3 regions of the Allobosea sp. NBC_00550 genome follow, and region 1 is predicted to be linked to each of the others. Evidence: predicted binding sites of a transcription regulator. Region 1 holds the regulator's gene; each other region holds the start of a gene.
The links. Region 1 encodes PhoB, which activates phosphate uptake and scavenging genes when phosphate is short. Its sites were predicted from a motif close to TGTCATNNANCTGTCAT; they were not measured.

Region 1 (6,006 bases):
TTTCGGCGCGACGAGAACGGTCTGCGGCGGACCCTGCTCGACGATCTCGCCCTTGTCCATGAAGACGACATCGCCCGCCACCTCGCGCGCGAAGCCGAGCTCATGCGTGACCACGATCATCGTCATGCCTGAGGCCGCGAGATCGCGCATCACGTTCAGAACCTCGCCGACGAGTTCGGGGTCGAGCGCGGAGGTCGGCTCGTCGAACAGCATCAGCTTCGGCTTCATCGCCAGCGCCCGGGCGATGGCGATGCGCTGCTGCTGCCCGCCCGAAAGCTCGCTCGGATAGGCGTCGCGCTTCTCGGCGAGGCCGACACGCTCGAGCAGCGCCGTCGCCTCGGCGACGATCTGCTTGCGCGGCCGCTTCAGCACGGTGAGCGGCCCCTCGATGATGTTCTGCAGCGCCGTCATGTGGTTGAACAGGTTGAAGCGCTGGAAGACCATGCCGGTGGCGAGGCGCTGGCGCGCGATCTCCGGGTCGGTCAGCTCGTGCAGCTCGTCGCCGACGCGGCGATAGCCGATCAGTTCGCCATCGACGCGGATGGCGCCCTGGTCGATCTTCTCGAGCTGGTTGATGCAGCGCAGCAGCGTCGACTTGCCCGAGCCCGACGGCCCGATGATGCACTGGACCGTGCCGGGCTCGATCGAGAGCGAGACGTTGTTCAGCGCCTTCAGATCGCCGAAGAACTTGCTGACATTGGCGATCGTGACGATCGCGCTATCGGCCTCTGCCGTGTTCGCCACCGCGCTCATGCGGGCTCCTCCTGAACCGCGGCGCGTTTGATGCGCCGTCCCACCCGCCCCTTCGAGAAGTGGCATTCGAGAAAATACTGGCCGATCTGCAGCAGCGTCACGACCAGCAGGTACCAGCCCGCGGCGACGATCAGCAGTTCGATGACCCGCGCATTGGCATAATAGATCGTCTGCGCGTTGCGCAGGATCTCGGCGTACTGGATCACGCTCGCCACCGAGGTGAGCTTGACCATGCTGATCACCTCGTTGCCCACCGGCGGGATGATGACGCGCATCGCCTGTGGCAGCACGATCCGGCGCAGCGTCGTCAGCCGCGTCATGCCGATCGCCTTGGCGGCCTCGGTCTGGCCGGTGTCGACGGAGAGGATGCCGCCGCGCACCACCTCGGCCGTATAGGCGCCCTGGTTCATGCCGAGCCCGAGCAGCGTCGCCATGAACGGCCCGATGATATCGATCGTCCGCCAGGAGAACACACCCGGAATGCCGATGGTCGGGAAGACCAGCGCCAGGTTGAACCAGATCAGGAGCTGCAGCAGCAGCGGCGTGCCGCGGAAGAACCAGATGTAGAACAGCGCCACGCTGCGCAGCACCGGGTTCGGCGACATGTACATGATCGCGAAGACGACGCCGAGCACGACGCCGAGCGTCATCGCGCAGACGGTCATGATCAGCGTGTTGCCGAGGCCGGCGATGATGGCGGGCGCCGTGAAGAACTGCCGGACCACCGGCCAGGCGATGTCGCCCTCGACGAAGGCCATCACAATCCAGGCCAGGATGGCGAGGATCACGGCCGAGGCGAACCAGCGGCCGTAGAAGCGCCGCGGCACGATCCTGAGATGGGCGATAGCAGAGAGATCGCGGCTGCTGATCGGTGAAGTGGCGTCGGTCATCGCCGCGTCTCCCGGCTCCAGGCTTCAAGAGCCGTCAGGTTGTCACGGAAGCGCGCGATCTGCTCGCGCACGCGGTCGGGTGCCGTGCCGCCATGGCCGCTGCGGGCCGCGACGGCGGCATCGAGCGTCAGATGGTCGATCACGCCAGCGTCGAGCCGCGGATCGACGGCCCGGAGGTCGACGGCGTCGAGCGTCTCCAGCTCACGCCCCATTTCCTCGCAATAGCGCACCAGGGTCCCCGTGATCTCATGCGCCTCGGCGAAGGGCACGCCCCTGCGGGCGAGATAGTCGGCCACTTCGGTCGCCAGCGCGAAGCCGGAGCCGGCCTGGGCACGCATCACCTTGGCGTCGGCGCTCATGCTGGCGATCAGCCCGGCAAAGGCGGGCAGCACCTCTTCCAGCACGTCGACGGCGTCGAATGCGGCGCGCTTGTCCTCGGCGAGGTCGCGGTTGTAGGAAAGCGGCAACCCCTTCAACGCTCCGAGCATGGCGACGAGATCGCCGGTCAGCCGCGCCGCCCGCCCGCGCGAGATCTCGGCGATATCGGGGTTCTTCTTCTGCGGCATGATCGAGGAGCCGGTGGCGAAGGCGTCGTCCAGCGTCACCCAGGCGAATTGCCTGGAAGCCCACAGCGTCACCTCCTCGGCGAGCCGCGACAGGTTCGTCGTCAGCATCGCCGCGACGAACAGGAACTCCGCGACATGGTCGCGCGCGCCGACCGCATCGACCGAATTCTCGAACGGCCGATCATAGCCGAGCGCCCGCGCGCTGAGCTCGGGATTGAGCGTGATCGCGGAGCCGGCAAGCGCCGCCGCCCCGAGCGGCGACTGGCCGGAGCGCGCTTCCCAATCCTTCAGGCGCGAGGCATCGCGCATCAGCACCTGGCCATGCGCCATCAGCCAGTGGCCGAAGGTGACGGGCTGGGCGCTCTGCAGATGGGTGAAGCCGGGGCTGACCGAGGCCGCGTGCAATTCCGCCTGGTCGGCGATCGCGGTCAGCAATTCGGCCAGCATCGCCGCCAGCGAACGCGACTTCTCGCGCAGATAGAGCTTGAGGTTGTTGGCCGCCTGGTCGTTGCGCGAGCGCCCGGCCCTGAGCTTGGCACCGGTCGAGCCGATCCGCTCGGTCAGGATGCGCTCGATGAAGGTGTGGACGTCCTCGTCCTGCGGCCCCGGCGCGATGCGGCCTTCGACCGTGTCCCGCGCGATCGCGTCGAGGGCGGTCAGGATGGTGTCGAGTTCCGGGGCCGTCAGCAGCCCGGCGCGCCCGAGTTCGGCCGCATGCGCCTTGCCGCCCGCGACATCCTGGGGCACCAGCCTGGCGTGCTCGCCGGCTGCGCTGGAGAGCTTCATCAACCGCGCATCCGGCGGTTTGCGGAAACGTCCGCCCCACAGGCGGGTCGTCTGGTTCATGATGCTCGTTCCTCCCCTAGCGGAAGAATGGCCTCTTGACCGAGAGGCCGGCAAACGAAACGATCTCCGCAGAGATAGTCCGAAAAGGAATACCCCATGGCCGCCGGTCGGCCTCCCCCGTCATCGACCGCCCTGCGGGCCTTCACCACCGTCGCACGACTGGGCTCGACGGCCCGCGCCGCGCAGGCGGTCAACCTCACCCAGAGCGCCGTCTCCAAGCAGATCCTCTCGCTGGAGCATCATCTCGGCGCCGTGCTGTTCGATCGCAGCCCGCTCGGCCTGAAGCTGACCGAAGCCGGCGCGATCTATCTGCCCTATGCCGAAGCGGCGCTGGAGCAGATGGATCGCGGCGCGCGGCGCCTGGCCGAGCGCTCCGCCGTCGCCCGGCCGATCCGGCTGCACATGGTCGCCATCGTCGGCGAGCGCTGGCTGATGGGGCGCTTTCCCGCCTTCGCCGAGGCTCACCCAGGCGTCGACGTGCAGTTCACCAACTATGTCAGCGAGAGCGAGACCGAAGAGCCCGATCTCGATATCGCCCACGGCGTCCCGCCCTGGACCGGCAGGGAGGCGCACTATCTGTTCGGCCGCGATGTCGCCCTCGTCGCCGCGCCGAGCCTGATCGAGCGCATGGGCGGTTTCCGCCGCGCCGCCGACATCCAGAAGATGACACTGCTCCAGCACTATCAGATGCCGACCTTCTGGGCCGAGTTCACCGAGGCCCACGATCTGCGCGGAGCCGTGCCCGAGCACACCGTGCGCTACGGCTACTATTCCGTGATTACCAGCGCCGCCGTCGCCGGGCTCGGCGTCGCCTTGACGCCGCGCTGCTATGTGGCGGATGAATTGGCCTCCGGCGCGCTCGTCAACCCGCTCTGTCTCGGCTTCACAAGCGCGACCGGCTGCTGGCTCACCCGCCCGCTCGGCCAGCCGGATCGCCCCGGCCTCGACGAATTCGTCACCTGGTTGCTCAGCGAGGCCGGGCAGTTCGACGCCGCGACACGGGCGCCTTCTTCAGCAGACTGATTCCCCGCGAAACTTCCCTCCGGGCGGTGCGTTGTCTTCGCCGAGGAGGAGACATGCTCACCATTCTGCCCGCCCCGGACCATGTCGGCGCCTATCGCCTGTCGCGGACGCTGACAGCCGACGATCTCGATCAGATCATGGCCGATATCGATGCGAAGCTTGGCCGCCACGAGAAGATCGGCATCCTCGCCGACTTCACCGAGTTCACCGACATGACATTGGCAGCCGCCTGGAAGGATGCGCGCTACAGCCTCGGCGAGCTCTGGGAGCTCCAGCGTTTTCCCCGCGAGGCCGTGGTCACCGACAAGAGCTGGCTCGCCGCCTTCGTCGACCTGCTCAACCCCGCGATCCCCTTCGTCACGGTGCGCACGTTCAAGCCGGAGGAGTACGACACCGCGCTGGCCTGGGCCGGCGATATCGAGGGCGGTCCCAACGCCTGACGATCGCGCGCGTCAGCTGCGCGCGAAGGTCTCGTCGAAGGCGTAGCCGGCGCCGCGCACCGTGCGCAGCGGGTCCTTGGTGTTGGCAGGCGTGATTGCCTTGCGCAGCCGCCCGACATGGACGTCGACCGTGCGCTCGTCGATATAGACGTCGCGGCCCCAGACGGCATCGAGAAGCTGGGCGCGCGAATAGACCCGCCCCGGTGCCTGCATCAGGAATTCGAGCAGCCGGAACTCGGTCGGCCCGAGATGCAGCTCGCTGCCGGCGCGGCGGACGCGCCGGGTCGTGCGGTCGAGTTCGAGATCGCCCGCGGCCAGCAGCCCCGCGACGTGACCTGGCTTCGCCCTGCGAAGAAGCGCCTGGATGCGCGCGATCAGTTCCGGCAGCGAGAACGGCTTGACGACGTAGTCGTCGGCGCCGGTCGCAAGGCCGCGTACCCGCTCGGTCTCCTCGCCGCGCGCCGTCAGCATGATGATCGGCACGCGCTCGGTGTCGCGCCGCGAGCGCAGCCGCCGGCAGAGCTCGATGCCGGAGAGGCCGGGCAGCATCCAGTCGAGCAGCACGAGATCGGGGGTGTGGTCGCGCAGATGCAGCTCCGCATCGTCCCCGCGCGCGACGCTGTCGACCTCGAAGCCCTCGGCCTCGAGGTTGTAGCGCAGCAGCAGGGTGAGCGGCTCCTCGTCCTCGACGATCAGGATGCGTGCGGCCATGATGTCTTGCCTCAGCTGCCCGTGATCGCCTCGACCTCGATATTGGTCGTGTCGAGCTTCGGCCTGTTCACGTCGAGCGAGTCGCCGGTGATGAGATAATGGATCGTCTCGGCGATGTTGGTGGTGTGGTCGCCGATGCGCTCGATGTTCTTCGCGCAGAACAGCAGATGTGTGCAGAAGGTGATGTTGCGCGGATCTTCCATCATATAGGTCAGGAGTTCGCGGAACAGCGAGGTGTAGAGCGCGTCGATCTCGTCGTCGCGGCGCCAAACCTCGAGCGCCTTCTGCTCGTTGCCGGCGGCATAGGCGTCGAGCACGTCCTTGAGCTGCGCCTGGACGAGGCGGCTGATGTGCTCGAGGCCGACGACCGCGCGATGCGGCGGCTGGAACTGCCCGGCGATGGCGACGGCCCGCTTGGCGATGTTCTTGGCGAGATCGCCCACGCGCTCGACATCCGCCGCGATGCGGATCGCCGAGATCAGCTCGCGCAGATCGTTGGCGAGCGGCTGGCGCCGGGCGATGGTCAGCACCGCCTTCTCCTCGACCTCGCGCTGGAGATTGTCGAGGCGCTGGTCGGCCGAGATGATCTTCTGGGCGAGCGCGGTGTCGCGGCGCACCAGGGCGACGGTGGAATCGCCCAGCATGCGCTCGGCCATGCCGCCCATTTCGGCGAGGCTGCGGCGGATGCCCTCGAGATCGGTGTCGTAGGAACGGACGATGTGATCGGTCATGGCGTTATCCTCGAAGCATTTTCAAGCGAAGTGGGCACCGGTTCGC
Region 2 (6,006 bases), 1.2 Mb from region 1:
CGGGATCGTCATGAAGAACTGCCGGAACAGCAGCGTTCCCGTCGCCGAGGCGATGAGCGGGACGGCGAGGCCCTGATAGGTGTCGAGCATGTTCAGATCGGAGACGATCTTGAAGGTCGGGAAGATGCGGACCTCGACCGGGAGCATCAGCGTGATGAAGATGGTCCAGAACGCCGCCATGCGGAACGGGAACCGATAGTACACCACCGCATAGGCCGAGAGCACGGAGATGAAGATCTTGCCCAGCGCGATCGTCATCGCCATGACGAAGGAGTTGAACATCATGCCGATCACCGGCTCGCGCGTCGTGCCGGAGGTGCCGATGAAGAGGATGCGGTTGTAGTTCTCGAGGAAATACGGGCCGGGATAGAGTGGCATCTGGCCGTTGATCACGGTCGCGGCGTCCCAGGTCGAGGCGACGAAGGTCAGCCAGACCGGGAAGGCGACGATCAGCACGCCGATCGTCAGGATGACATAGGCGATCGCGTCGCCCAGGCGGCGGTCCTCGACCATCAGATCCCCTTCCCCATCTCGCGCAGGAGCCCGGCCAGAGCCTCGGCGCAGGCATCCAGGCAGGCCTGGCCCTTCTGCGTCGTGGCACGGCGGGCGTCGCCGATCACCCCGGTCTCGGTCATGTCCCGGAAGGAACGGTGGCGTGAGACGGTCGGGCGCCCGGGCAGGCCGTCGAGCGCGCCGAAAGCCTCGCCGAGACGGGCATCGCGGACCGATCCCGGCGCCAGCACCATCATCATCGAGGTCTCGACCTCGCAGGCATGCTGCACGGCCTGCTGATCCTCCAGCAGCGGCGGGAGCGCCGCCTCGGCCAGCAGGAAATAGGTGGTCGCCTCGATATGCAGCCGCGTCTCACGCGCGAAATCGGGCAGGAAGGCGGTCAGCGCTGCGATGTTGCCGCCATGGCCGTTGACGATCAGCACGCGATGGAAGCCATGGCGCTCGATACTCTTGAGGAGGGCGAGCAGCACGGCGCGATAGGTCGGGATGTCGAAGGTGAAGGTGCCGCCAAAGGCCATGTGATGCTCGGCCATGCCGCACCACAGCGTTGGCGCGACCACGACATCGACATCGCCGGCGCGCTCGGCCGCCGCCTTGCAGACGCCGCTGCACAGGATGGTGTCGACGCCGACGGGCAGATGCGGCCCGTGCTGCTCGACCGAGGCGACGGGCAGGACGACGATGGCATCGCCCGCGGCCTTGGCGCGCAGCTCCTCGGCGGTCAATTCTAGCCACAGCACGGACGCCATCAGTAGCTCACCTTGCGCTCGATGAAGCGGAACTGGACCGCGGTCAGCCCGATGACCATGATGAGCAGCATCACGGACTGCGCCGCCGAGCCGCCGAGGTTGGAGCCGCCCTTGCCGTCGGCGAAGACCTTGTAGACCAGCGTCTCGGTCGCGCCAGCGGGGCCGCCGCCGGTCACGGTGTCGATGATGCCGAAGGTGTCGAAGAAGACGTAGACGATGTTGACGACGAGCAGGAAGAAGGTCGTCGGCGAGAGCAGCGGGAAGACGATGGTCCAGAAGCGGCGCATAGGCCGGGCGCCGTCGATCACCGCCGCCTCGATCACGCTTTTCGGGATCGATTGCAGGCCGGCGAGGAAGAACAGGAAATTGTAGCTGATCTGCTTCCAGGTCGCGGCGAGGATGACGAGCAGCATGGCGTCATTGCCGTTGAGCCGGGGGTTCCAGGCGACGCCGAGCGACTGCAACCCGCGCGCCAGCATGCCGAGCGAGGGATCGAACATGAAGATCCAGAGCACGCCGGCAATGGCGGGCGCGACAGCATAGGGCCAGATCAGCAGGGTCTTGTAGACCTCGCCGCCCTTGAGCTGCCGATCCGCCATCACCGCGAAGAGCAGCGCGATCGACAGCGACAGCACGCAGACGAAGGTCGAGAAGATCGCCGTATTGATGAAGGCCTTGAGATAGCCGGGGTCAGCGAAAAGCGTCTGATAGTTCTCGAACCAGACGAACTCGGTCGAGGTGCCGAAGGCGTCCTCAAGCAGGAAGCTCTGCCAGACCGCCTGGCTCGCCGGCCAGTAGAAGAACACGATGGTGATCGCGAGCTGCGGCGCCAGCAGCAGGAAGGGGATGGTCAGCCCCTTGAAGTAGGCGTTCTTCTGCATCGGCTTCCTTGGACGAGACGGCCATCCCGGACGGGTTTGTCCGGGATGGCCAATGGATGCAAGAGGGCTGTCGGATCAGCGCGCCGCGGTGCGCTCGAACTGGCGCAGCATCTGGTTGCCGCGCTCGACCGCCGCGTCCAGCGCCGCCTTGGGCGTCTTCTGGCCGTTCAGCGCCGCCTCCAGCTCCTCCGACCAGATGTCGCGGATCTGGACGAGGCTGCCGTAGCGCAGGCCCTTCGAGTTGTCGGTCGGGGCCTTGTTGGTCAGCTCGAGGAGCGGGGTCTCGAGATAGGGCTTGTCCTTGTAGAAGCCCGACGCCTTGACCTTCTCATAGGCTGCCTTGGTGATCGGCAGGTAGCCCGACTCGGTGTGCAGCTTCACCTGGCGGTCGACATCCGACAGGAAGGTGAAGAACTTGGCGACGCCCTTGTACTCGGCCGGCTTCTTGCCGCCCATCACCCACAGCGAAGCGCCGCCGATGATCGAGTTCTGCGGAGCGCCCGCGGCTTCCGGATAATACGGCATCGCCGCATTGCCCCAGTCGAACTTGGCGTTCGCCTTGACGTTGCCGAAGAAGCCCGAGGAGGTCAGGAAGATCGGGCATTCGCCCGAGGTGAAGCGGCCTTCGCCGTTGTTGGTGCGGCCGGAATAGTCGTAGGTCTTGTCCTTCTGCAGCTCGACCAGATTGGTCCAGTGCTTCAGGAAGAGCGGGCTCTGGTTGAAGTTCATGACGGCGTCGAAGCCGGCCATGCCGTTGACCTTGGTCGAGAGCGGCACGTTATGCCAGGCGCCGAACTGCTCGATATTGGCCCAGGGCGCCCAGGCGTTAGAGACAGCGCATTTGTCGAAGCCGGCAGCCTTCAGCTTCTTGGCGGCCTCGAAGGTCTCGGGCCAAGTCTTCGGCGGCTTCTCGGGGTCGAGGCCTGCCTTCTTGAAGGCGTCCTTGTTGTACCACATCACCATCGACGAGGAATTGAACGGCATGGAGAGCATCTCGCCCTTGGCCGTCGAGTAATAGCCGGTGATGGCAGGCAGATAGGCGTTCGGATCGAACTTCTCGCCGGCTTCCTTCATCATCTCGTGGACCGGCTTGACCGCGCCCTTGGCCGACATCATCGTGCCCGTGCCGACCTCGAAGACCTGCAGGATGTGCGGCGCCTGGCCGGCGCGGAAGGCGGCGATGCCGGCGTTCAGCGTGTCGGGGTAGGAGCCCTTGTAGACCGGAACGACCTTGTAGTCCTTCTGCGAGGCGTTGAAGTCCTCGGCGAGCTTCACGACGACGTCGTTGTTGGCGCCGGTCAGCGCGTGCCACCACTGTATTTCGGTCTGTGCCAGGGCAGGCGAGGCGCCGGCGAGCGCGAAGGCCGCTACCGACATCAGGATGCGCGATTTGATGGTCATGGACGATCTCCCTTCCGCGGGCGGACCCCGCCGCGGTTCTTGTCGTTGGTGCGCAAGCTAGCATGAAGCGGAGGCGACATTTCAATGACAAATCGATGACGCCTGCCGCAATGCGCCTATGGTCGCGGTACGGCTTGCGCATTCGCGCATAACCGGCTGATCTGCGCTCCCGACTCGAACTCGTTTCCGGACCGCATCATGCCGAAGCTCGACCTTGCCGTGACCGCAACCCTGCCGACGGATTCCGCTGCGGCCGCGCTCGTCGGCCGGGTCTGGTGCCCCGATCTCGGCGGCCCCGCCGTGGTGGCGCTGCGAGACGGGCAGGTCGTCGACATCACCGCCGCTTTCCCGACCAGCCGCGACCTCTGCGAGAGCGCCGATCCGGCCGCGGCGCTGCGGGCGGCCCAGGGCGAGACGCTCGGGTCCCTGGCCGACATCCTCGCCAACACCCCTGTGGACAGCCGCGATCCGAAGCGGCCCTGGCTGCTATCCCCGCTCGACCTGCAGGCGGTGAAGGCGGCGGGCGTCACCTTCGCGGTCTCGATGCTGGAGCGGGTGATCGAGGAGAAGGCACGCGGCAACCCGGCGGCTGCCGCAACGATCCGCGAGGAGATCGGCAAGCTCATCGGAGACGACCTCTCCAAGCTCAAGCCCGGTTCGCCCGAGGCGATGCATCTCAAGGAGGTGCTGATCAAGCAGGGGGCCTGGAGCCAGTATCTCGAGGTCGGCATCGGCCCGGACGCCGAGATCTTCACCAAGGCCCCGGCGATGTCGACGGTCGGCACCGGCGCCGACGCCGGCCTCCATCCCGCCTCGAGCTGGAACAACCCCGAGCCGGAGATCGTGCTGGTCGTCGCCTCGGATGGGCGCATCGTCGGCGCCACGCTCGGCAACGACGTCAACCTGCGCGATGTCGAAGGCCGCTCGGCCCTGCTGCTCGGCAAGGCGAAGGACAACAACGCGGCCGCCGCCGTCGGCCCCTTCATCCGCTTCTTCGATGCGGGCTTCACGCTCGATCATGTCCGCCGCACGACCGTGACGCTGACGGTAGAGGGCGAGGACGGCTTCACGCTGGAAGGCTCCTCCTCGATCGCCAAGATCAGCCGCGACCCGGCCGACCTCGCCGCGCAGATGATCGGCCCGCACCATCAATATCCGGACGGGGCGGCGCTCTATCTCGGCACGATGTTCGCGCCGATCAAGGACCGCGATGCGCCGGGCGGCGGCTTCACCCATAAATACGGGGACATCGTCACCATCGCCGCGCCGGAGCTGGGCAGCCTCGTCAACCGGATGAAGCGCACCGACGCCTGCGAGCCCTGGACCTTCGGCGCCTCGCATCTGATGCGCCATCTGGCCAAGCGCGGGCTGCTCTAGTTGCAGCCCCGGCCGGGGTTTCCGCAATCGCGGCAGGCTGCTGGTAAGGATTGTCTGCCATAGCGCCGGCTGGACCAGGAGAGTTCGGCGTGGCGATGAGCGAGATCGGGAGGCGACACTCCCAAACGCGGGGCAGCCGTATGGCGGCAAGGCTGGTGCTTTCTCCCGGCCTATGGATCGCCGCTTTCGCGGCGCTCGCCGTCGCAGGGCTGATCCTGCCGCTGCGCCTGCCGATCGGTGCGAATGCCTGGGATACGGTTGTCTATCTCGACGCGGCCTGGCGCATCAGGCTGGGCCAAGTGCCGAGCCTCGATTTCTTCGTGCCTGTCGGGCCGCTCGGCTTCTATCTGACCGCCGGCCTCGACGCTTTCTTCCCGAATGCGCAGCCGATGCTGCTGATCAACTGGGCGCTGCTGCCGGTGACGCTGCCGGTGCTCGCCTTGCTGGCGAACGACGTTGCCCGGCGATCGCGCGGGCAGGCGCTGGCGCTCGTGCTGCCCTTCCTGCTGTTCGCGGCGCTGCCGATCAACCTGCATTCATTGTATCCGATGCCGGGTTTCGACGGCTTCGGCTTCTACAACCGGCATGCCGCCATGCTGCTCTACCTGCTGATCGCGACGCTGCTCTTCGCGCAGCGCCGCCTTCAGGTCACACTCGTCGCGGTGCTGATGCTGGCGCTCTTCCTGGCGAAGATCACGGGCGCCGTCACGGGCACGCTGCTTGTCGGCTATGCGATGCTGAGCGGGCGCATGCGCCTTCGGGATGCGATCACGGCCGCGGCCGCCGTCATCACCGCGCTCGCGCTGCTGGAACTCACGACTGGGTTGACCTCGGCCTATCTCGCGAATGTCCTGACGCTGCTCGGGCTCAACACCGGCACGCTGCTGCCGCGCTTCCTGACCGTGGCCTCGGTGAAGTTCAACGTCATCGGTCCGGCCCTGCTGCTGCTCGCGGCGCTGGCCTTCTCGGCATGGCGGGACGGGCTGCCGCGCACCCTCGCGGGCTGGCGGACCCTCGCGGATTCGCCTCTCGGCTGGCTCGCCGTGGGTCTTGGGGCGCTCGCCTTCTTCGAGACCCAGAACACG
Region 3 (6,006 bases), 990 kb from region 1:
GATGTTGTAGGTCCGCTCGTTGATGACGCGGAAGCCCATGTTCTCCAGCACCGGCACGCGCGCCGAGAGCGAGATCGGCGCGCCGCGCGAGAAGACCTTGAGGTTGGCGCGCGTCGGTTCGTCGCCCTCGCGCCGGTAGAGGTTGACGGAGCGTGCCCGCTCCGGCGTCAGCTGCTGGAGCATCTCGATGTCGATGAGGGCGTCGGCGGCCGAGAAGCGCTCGCGATAGGCGGCGCCGAAGGCCTCGGCATAACGCTCGGCGAGCGCGCGGGCGGCGGGGCCGGCCTTCTCCTGATCGAGGACGTCCTTGAGGCCGTCGCCCCAGGTCCGGACGATGGCGCTGATGCCGGATTCGAGCGTGGCGCGGTCGATGCGCGGGGTTTTGCCGTCGTCGCGCCCGATGATGTAGTGGGTGCGCGAGAGCGGCCCCTCCGGATAGGCCGGATAGGCGGCGGAGAGGCGTCCGCCATAGATGCGCGCCAGGAATTCGCCGACGCGCAGACGCACCGTGGTGTCGTAGCGATCCTTCGGGATGAAGACGAGGATCGAGACGAAGCGGTCGAACTCGTCGACCCGGGCGAGGGCGCGGATGCGCGGCCGCTCGGTGAGCTGCAGGATGTCGAGCGCGAACTGCTCGAGCGTGGCCACGTCGATCTGGAAGAGCTCGTCGCGCGGATAGGCGTCGAGCACATTCATGAGCGAGCGGCCGGAATAGCTCGCAGGGTCAAAGCCGATGTTCTTGGCGACGCGGGCGACCTTGAGCCTGAGATAGGGGATGGCGCGGGCCGAGCCGGTATAGGCGTTCGAGGTCAGCAGGCCGACGATGCGCAATTCGCCGTCGAGCCGCCCGTCCGGCGTGAACAGCTTGACGCCGACATAGTCGAGATGGACGCGGCGGTGCACCCGGCTCTTGACGTTGGCCTTGGTGATGATGAGCGCATGGGGCTTGGCCAGGAAGGAGCGGATCTCCGGCGTGGTCGTCACCAGCTCGCGGCCCTTGCGCAGCACCTTGACGGAGGGGTCGCGCAGGATGCCGAGGCCGGAGCCCTCGATCGGATCGGCCGCGACGTCGCCGCCGGGGAAGCGATAGGCGCGGATGCCGAGCAGGGTGAAGTTGTCGCCGGCGATCCATTCGAGGAACTGCAGCGCCTCGGCGATCTCGTCCTCCGGCAGAGGCGGCGGATTGGCGCGATAGGCCTGGATCACCTCGGTGATGCGCCCGCGCATCGCGGCCCAGTCGTCGACGGCCATGGCGACGTCGGCATAGACCCGCTCGAGCCCGGCGCGCAGCTTCTCGCGGGCGTCCTGGGTATCGATGCGCGGGATATGGATGTGCAGCAGGCTCTCGCGCCGCGTGCCTTCAGGGGCGCGGCCAGTGGCCTCGCCGGCGAGCGAAAGGAACTTGCCCTTGTCATCGCGCGCCACCGCGAGGATCGGATGGGCGACGAGACGCGGCTCGAGGCCCTGTTCCTGCAATTCGGCGAGCGTCGAGTCGAGCAGGAACGGCTTGTTGTCGTTGACGACCTCCAGGATGGTGACCTGGCGCTTGCGATCGCCTTCGCCGAATTCCGCATCGCGGAAGCCGAGATTGATGGTGTCGGGCTTGCGGGGCTGGGTCAGGTGCTCGTAGGCCGCCGCAGCGGCGTGAGCGAGCATCTCCGGCGGCAGCGCTTCGAGATCTTCGGCGACGGAGCGCCCATAAAGCAGGCGAGGAAACTCGGCGGGCATCGTGCTCTTGAGGCCGGTGGCCGCGGCTTCGATGGCTGCGATCGCCTCGGCGGTCGCGTTCGTCACCCGTTTGCCCATGTCTCACCCCAGTTGTTTTGCCGCAGCGATGGCATAGGCTGCGCAACCTTTCAACTTTGACTTGCCCGAAAAAGCGGCAAATTGCCGCCTCGGTCCGACAGGATGCACCATGGCTACAAAGCATGACAAACCAAAGCTGGGCGAGGAGCCGGCGCGGCAGGACGCGCCGCCGCAGGTGATGGCGCTTGATCTGAAGTCGGGACAGCTCTCGGCGGAGAACGAAGCCTATTTCGAGAAGTGCCGGGAGAAGCTCGGTTTCGTGCCGAATGTGCTGACATCCTATGCCCATGACGACGCCAAGCTCTCGGGCTTCGCCGCCTTCTACAACGACCTGATGCTGGCGCCGTCCGGCCTGTCGAAGCTCGAGCGCGAGATGATCGCCGTCGCGGTCTCGAGCGTGAACCGCTGCTATTACTGCCTGGCCGCCCATGGTGCGGCGGTGCGCCAGCTCTCGGGCGATCCGGTGCTCGGTGAGTTGATCGCGATGAACTATCGGGCCGCGGACCTGTCGGCGCGGCATCGCGCCATGCTCGATTTCTCGGTGAAGCTGACCGAAACCCCGCATCTGATCGGCGAGGACGACCGGTGGGCGCTGCGCAAGGCCGGTTTCTCCGAGCGCGACATCTGGGACATCGGCGCCGTCGCGGCCTTCTACAACATGTCGAACCGGATGGCCTCGGCCGTCGATATGCGGCCGAACGCCGAGTATCATCGGCAGGCGCGGTAGAAATCTCGAGCAGCTGCCGTGATTCGAGCGAGAGCACCGCGCAAAAGAAAACGGCCGGCGCAATGCCAGCCGCTAGTTGGCCTCGACTCGATGGCCCGGCTCCGCCCGAACTCCGGGGGGCTGGGGGGCTGACAAACCGGCGTTCAGCGAAACCGGGCCGTCGAGGCAACGAGGGGAGTTGAGCGGCGCAACTTGGCGGTCGCTTGGCGCGTTCGCGGCGAAAATGCGGCATTTGCGGATAATGCTGACCCAAAGCGAATGCGGGCGCACGCGATCAAACGAACGCGATACCTTGCCAGCGCAGCAGTGCGGGCGCATCATCGCACCGTCGTCCGCTTGAGTGGCGGCCAGGGAGGCGCCATGAGCGAAAGCGAAACGCCGCAATCGCAATCGGCCGGCGCGGTCGTCCATTTCCCGTCGCCGGCCCGGCCCGCAACCGTCACCTTCGATCGGCGCGAGCTCAGCGAACTGCTCAACCTCTACGGCCGCATGGTCGCGGCGGGTGAGTGGCGCGACTACGCCATCGATTTCCTGAAGGACACGGCGCAGTTCTCGGTGTTCCGGCGCTCTTCGGAGATGCCGCTCTACCGAATCGTCAAGGATCCGGCCCTGGCGCGCCGGCAGGGCGCCTATTCCGTCGTGGCCGCGACCGGCCTCATCCTCAAGCGCGGCTCCGAACTGTCCCGCGTGCTCCAGGTGCTCGACCGCAAGCTGAGCGTCGTGAGCTGAGCCTTAAAACTCAGGATCCGCTCGGCTCAGGGCTGGGCGGCGTGCGGTCGCCTTCACCCAGTTCCTTCTGCATCAGCATCTGGTCGAGCCAGCGGCCATGCTTGAACCCGACCTTCTCGGCTACGCCGATCAGGCGGAAGCCGGCCTTCTCATGCAGGCGGCGAGAGCCGACCGAGGCGCCGGTGCCATCCCCGATCACCGCGATCATCTGGCGGAAACCGCGCTGCGTGCAGGCGGTCATCAGCGCATCGAGCAGCAGGCCGCCGATACCCAGGCCTTGGGCTGCCGGGGCGATGTAGATCGAGTTCTCGACCGTTGCGCGGTAGGCCGGGCGGGGGCGGTAGGCGCCAGCATAGGCATAGCCCAGCGGCTCGCCATCGCGATGGGCGACGACATAGGGATAGCCGCCCGCCAGCACGGCCTCGAAGCGCCGCAGCATTTCCGCTTCGCCGGGTGGCTCCAGCTCCCACGACGCCGTGCCATGCAGCACCGCATGGGCATAGATCGCGGTGATGGCGGGGATATCGGCGGGAGTGGCCGGGCGGATCGAAGGCGTCGTCATGCCCGGATGATGAGCAACGGGCATGCCAAAAGAAAAGGCCTGCCAAAAGAAAAGCCCCGGCCTTGCGGCCGGGGCTCTGTCCAGGCGTGGTGCCCGGAAGCTAAGGACTTAGCGGCGGTCGCCGATCAGGCTGATCAACATCTGGAACATGTTGATGAAGTTCAGGTAGAGCGACAGCGCGCCGTTCACAGAGAGCTTCGCAGCCGATTCCGGATCCAGATCCGAAGAGAGATACATCTCCTTCAGGCGCTGGGTATCCCAGGCGGTCAGGCCGGCGAAGACCAGAACGCCGATCACCGAGATGCCGAAGGCCAGCGCGCTCGAGGCCAGGAACAGGTTGACCACCGAGGCGATCACGAGGCCGATCAGGCCCATGATCAGGAACGAGCCCATGCCCGAGAGCGACTTCTTCGTGGTGTAGCCGAAGAGGCTCAGCGCGCCGAAGGCGGCGGCCGTGATGAAGAACACCCGCGTCACCGAAGCGCCGGTGAAGACGACCAGGATCGACGACATCGAGACGCCCATCACCGCCGCGAAGGCGAAGAACATGGTCCGCGCCGAGGCGGCGCTCATGCTTTCGGCCTTGAACGAGAAGAGCATGATGAAGGCGAGCGGCGCGAGCATCACGACCCATTTCAGCGGGCTGAGATAGATCGCCTGGCCGAGTGCCGTCAGCCCGGCGATCTTGCCGTCGGGCGTGAAGCCGGCGATGGCCAGCATCGAGATGCCGAGCGCGGCGAGGCCGGTGATGCCGAGGCCGATCGCCATGTTGTTGTAGACGCCGAGCATGAACGAGCGCAGGCCCTGATCCATCTCGACGGCGCTGGTCTGCTGTGCGCGGCCGGCACCCCAGACTGGAGCATTGCGGTCGAAGTTGCTCATTAAGAGAGTTTCCCCTGACGTTGTTTCGGACGACGGAGAGCGCCCTCGCGCCAGCCGTCCTCGCGCACGATCGTCGCGATGACCGGAATATGAGGGGCTTTTGCGGTTCTTACAAGAGCCCGCCATGGTTAAGGCGGGCCGGGCGATAGAAGTTCGGCGTCGCGCTCATGCAGAATTACAGGATTTTAATGTCTATCGAGAGTCGTTCTCAGATAGTCATCATAAATTCCTGAGATGAGAAGCCGGCGCCTTCGCCAGTATTTTTATCGTACCGACGAGCCCGAACAGGACGGTAACCACGACTGCGGCAGTCGCAGCCAGTATCGCCCCCATGGGATCACTGACGAATTCGATCCGCATCACTTGCGTGACGATGCCCCACCCCGCCGCAGTACCCGCGACAACGCCGAACAGCGCCGCGACGAGGCCGATGACGGCGTATTCAAGGGCGTACGACGAAAGTATGAAGCGGCGTGTCGCGCCGAGGGTCTTCAGGATCATCGCGTCATAGAGCCGCGCCCTCTGCCCGGCGGCCAGCGCGCCGCCCAGCACCAGCAGGCTCGCGGCGATGGCGAGACCCGATGCACCACGGATCGCCATGGCGAGCTGGGCGACGATGGTGTTGACCGCTTCGAGCGCGTCCTTGACCCGCACCGCCGTGACCGCCGGGAAATCGAGCGCGAGGCGGCGAATCAGCACGGCGTCGGTGGCACCCTTGCCGTCCGGGCTCGCGGCGATGGTGGCGAGGTTGGTGTGCGGCGCGCCCGCGAAGGTGTTGGGCGAGAACACCATCACGAAGTTGATGCCGAAGGAGCGCCAGTCGACCGCGCGCAGATTGGCGACGCGGGCGGTTATGTTGCGGCCGAGCACGTTGACGGTGAGCCGGTCACCGATCTTGAGGCCGATGCCGGCGGCATTCTGGGCGTCGAAGGAGACCAGCGGCTCGCCGCGATAATCCGCCGGCCACCACTCGCCGGCCGCGACCCTGGAACCCTCGGGCAGGCTGGCGGCGTAGGTGATGCCGCGATCGCCATCGAGCACCCAGGCGGACTGCTCGCTCGCCTTGATGTCCTCGGCGCGGGTCTCGTTCACGGAGACGATGCGGCCGCGCATCATCGGAACGCGCTCGGTCCGGGCGCCCGGGCGCTCCGCCGCGAGGAAGGCGTCGAAGCGGTCGGAGTCGCGGCTGGGAACGTCGAGGAAGAAGAAGCTCGGCGCCTTGTCGGGCAGCGCGCCTGTGAGCTGGCGCGTCAGGCTGACATCGATGAAGGACAGCGTGGAGAGCAGCGCGACACCCAGG

Region 2: ugpB (sn-glycerol-3-phosphate ABC transporter substrate-binding protein UgpB) is a predicted target of PhoB. The motif match lies at 3,629-3,645, and genes of this name have one in related genera.
Region 3: NWE53_RS18870 (DUF2794 domain-containing protein) is a predicted target of PhoB. The motif match lies at 2,849-2,865, and genes of this name have one in related genera.

What each region holds. Positions count from the first base shown of each region.
Region 1 covers NZ_CP102772.1:2,926,799-2,932,804, forward strand. The annotation lists gene NWE53_RS14065 (amino acid ABC transporter ATP-binding protein) at 1-753, opposite strand, end outside; gene NWE53_RS14070 (amino acid ABC transporter permease) at 750-1,643, opposite strand; gene argH (argininosuccinate lyase) at 1,640-3,055, opposite strand; gene NWE53_RS14080 (LysR family transcriptional regulator) at 3,152-4,078, shown strand; gene NWE53_RS14085 (SpoIIAA family protein) at 4,132-4,518, shown strand; gene phoB (phosphate regulon transcriptional regulator PhoB) at 4,531-5,229, opposite strand; gene phoU (phosphate signaling complex protein PhoU) at 5,241-5,960, opposite strand.
Region 2 covers NZ_CP102772.1:4,163,312-4,169,317, reverse strand. The annotation lists gene ugpE (sn-glycerol-3-phosphate ABC transporter permease UgpE) at 1-513, opposite strand, end outside; gene NWE53_RS20050 (creatininase family protein) at 513-1,262, opposite strand; gene ugpA (sn-glycerol-3-phosphate ABC transporter permease UgpA) at 1,262-2,143, opposite strand; gene ugpB (sn-glycerol-3-phosphate ABC transporter substrate-binding protein UgpB) at 2,219-3,544, opposite strand; gene NWE53_RS20035 (fumarylacetoacetate hydrolase family protein) at 3,743-4,921, shown strand; gene NWE53_RS20030 (hypothetical protein) at 5,062-6,006, shown strand, end outside.
Region 3 covers NZ_CP102772.1:3,915,959-3,921,964, reverse strand. The annotation lists gene NWE53_RS18880 (NAD-glutamate dehydrogenase) at 1-1,806, opposite strand, end outside; gene NWE53_RS18875 (peroxidase-related enzyme) at 1,985-2,533, shown strand; gene NWE53_RS18870 (DUF2794 domain-containing protein) at 2,894-3,262, shown strand; gene NWE53_RS18865 (GNAT family N-acetyltransferase) at 3,273-3,824, opposite strand; gene NWE53_RS18860 (Bax inhibitor-1/YccA family protein) at 3,933-4,706, opposite strand; gene NWE53_RS18855 (ABC transporter permease) at 4,926-6,006, opposite strand, start outside.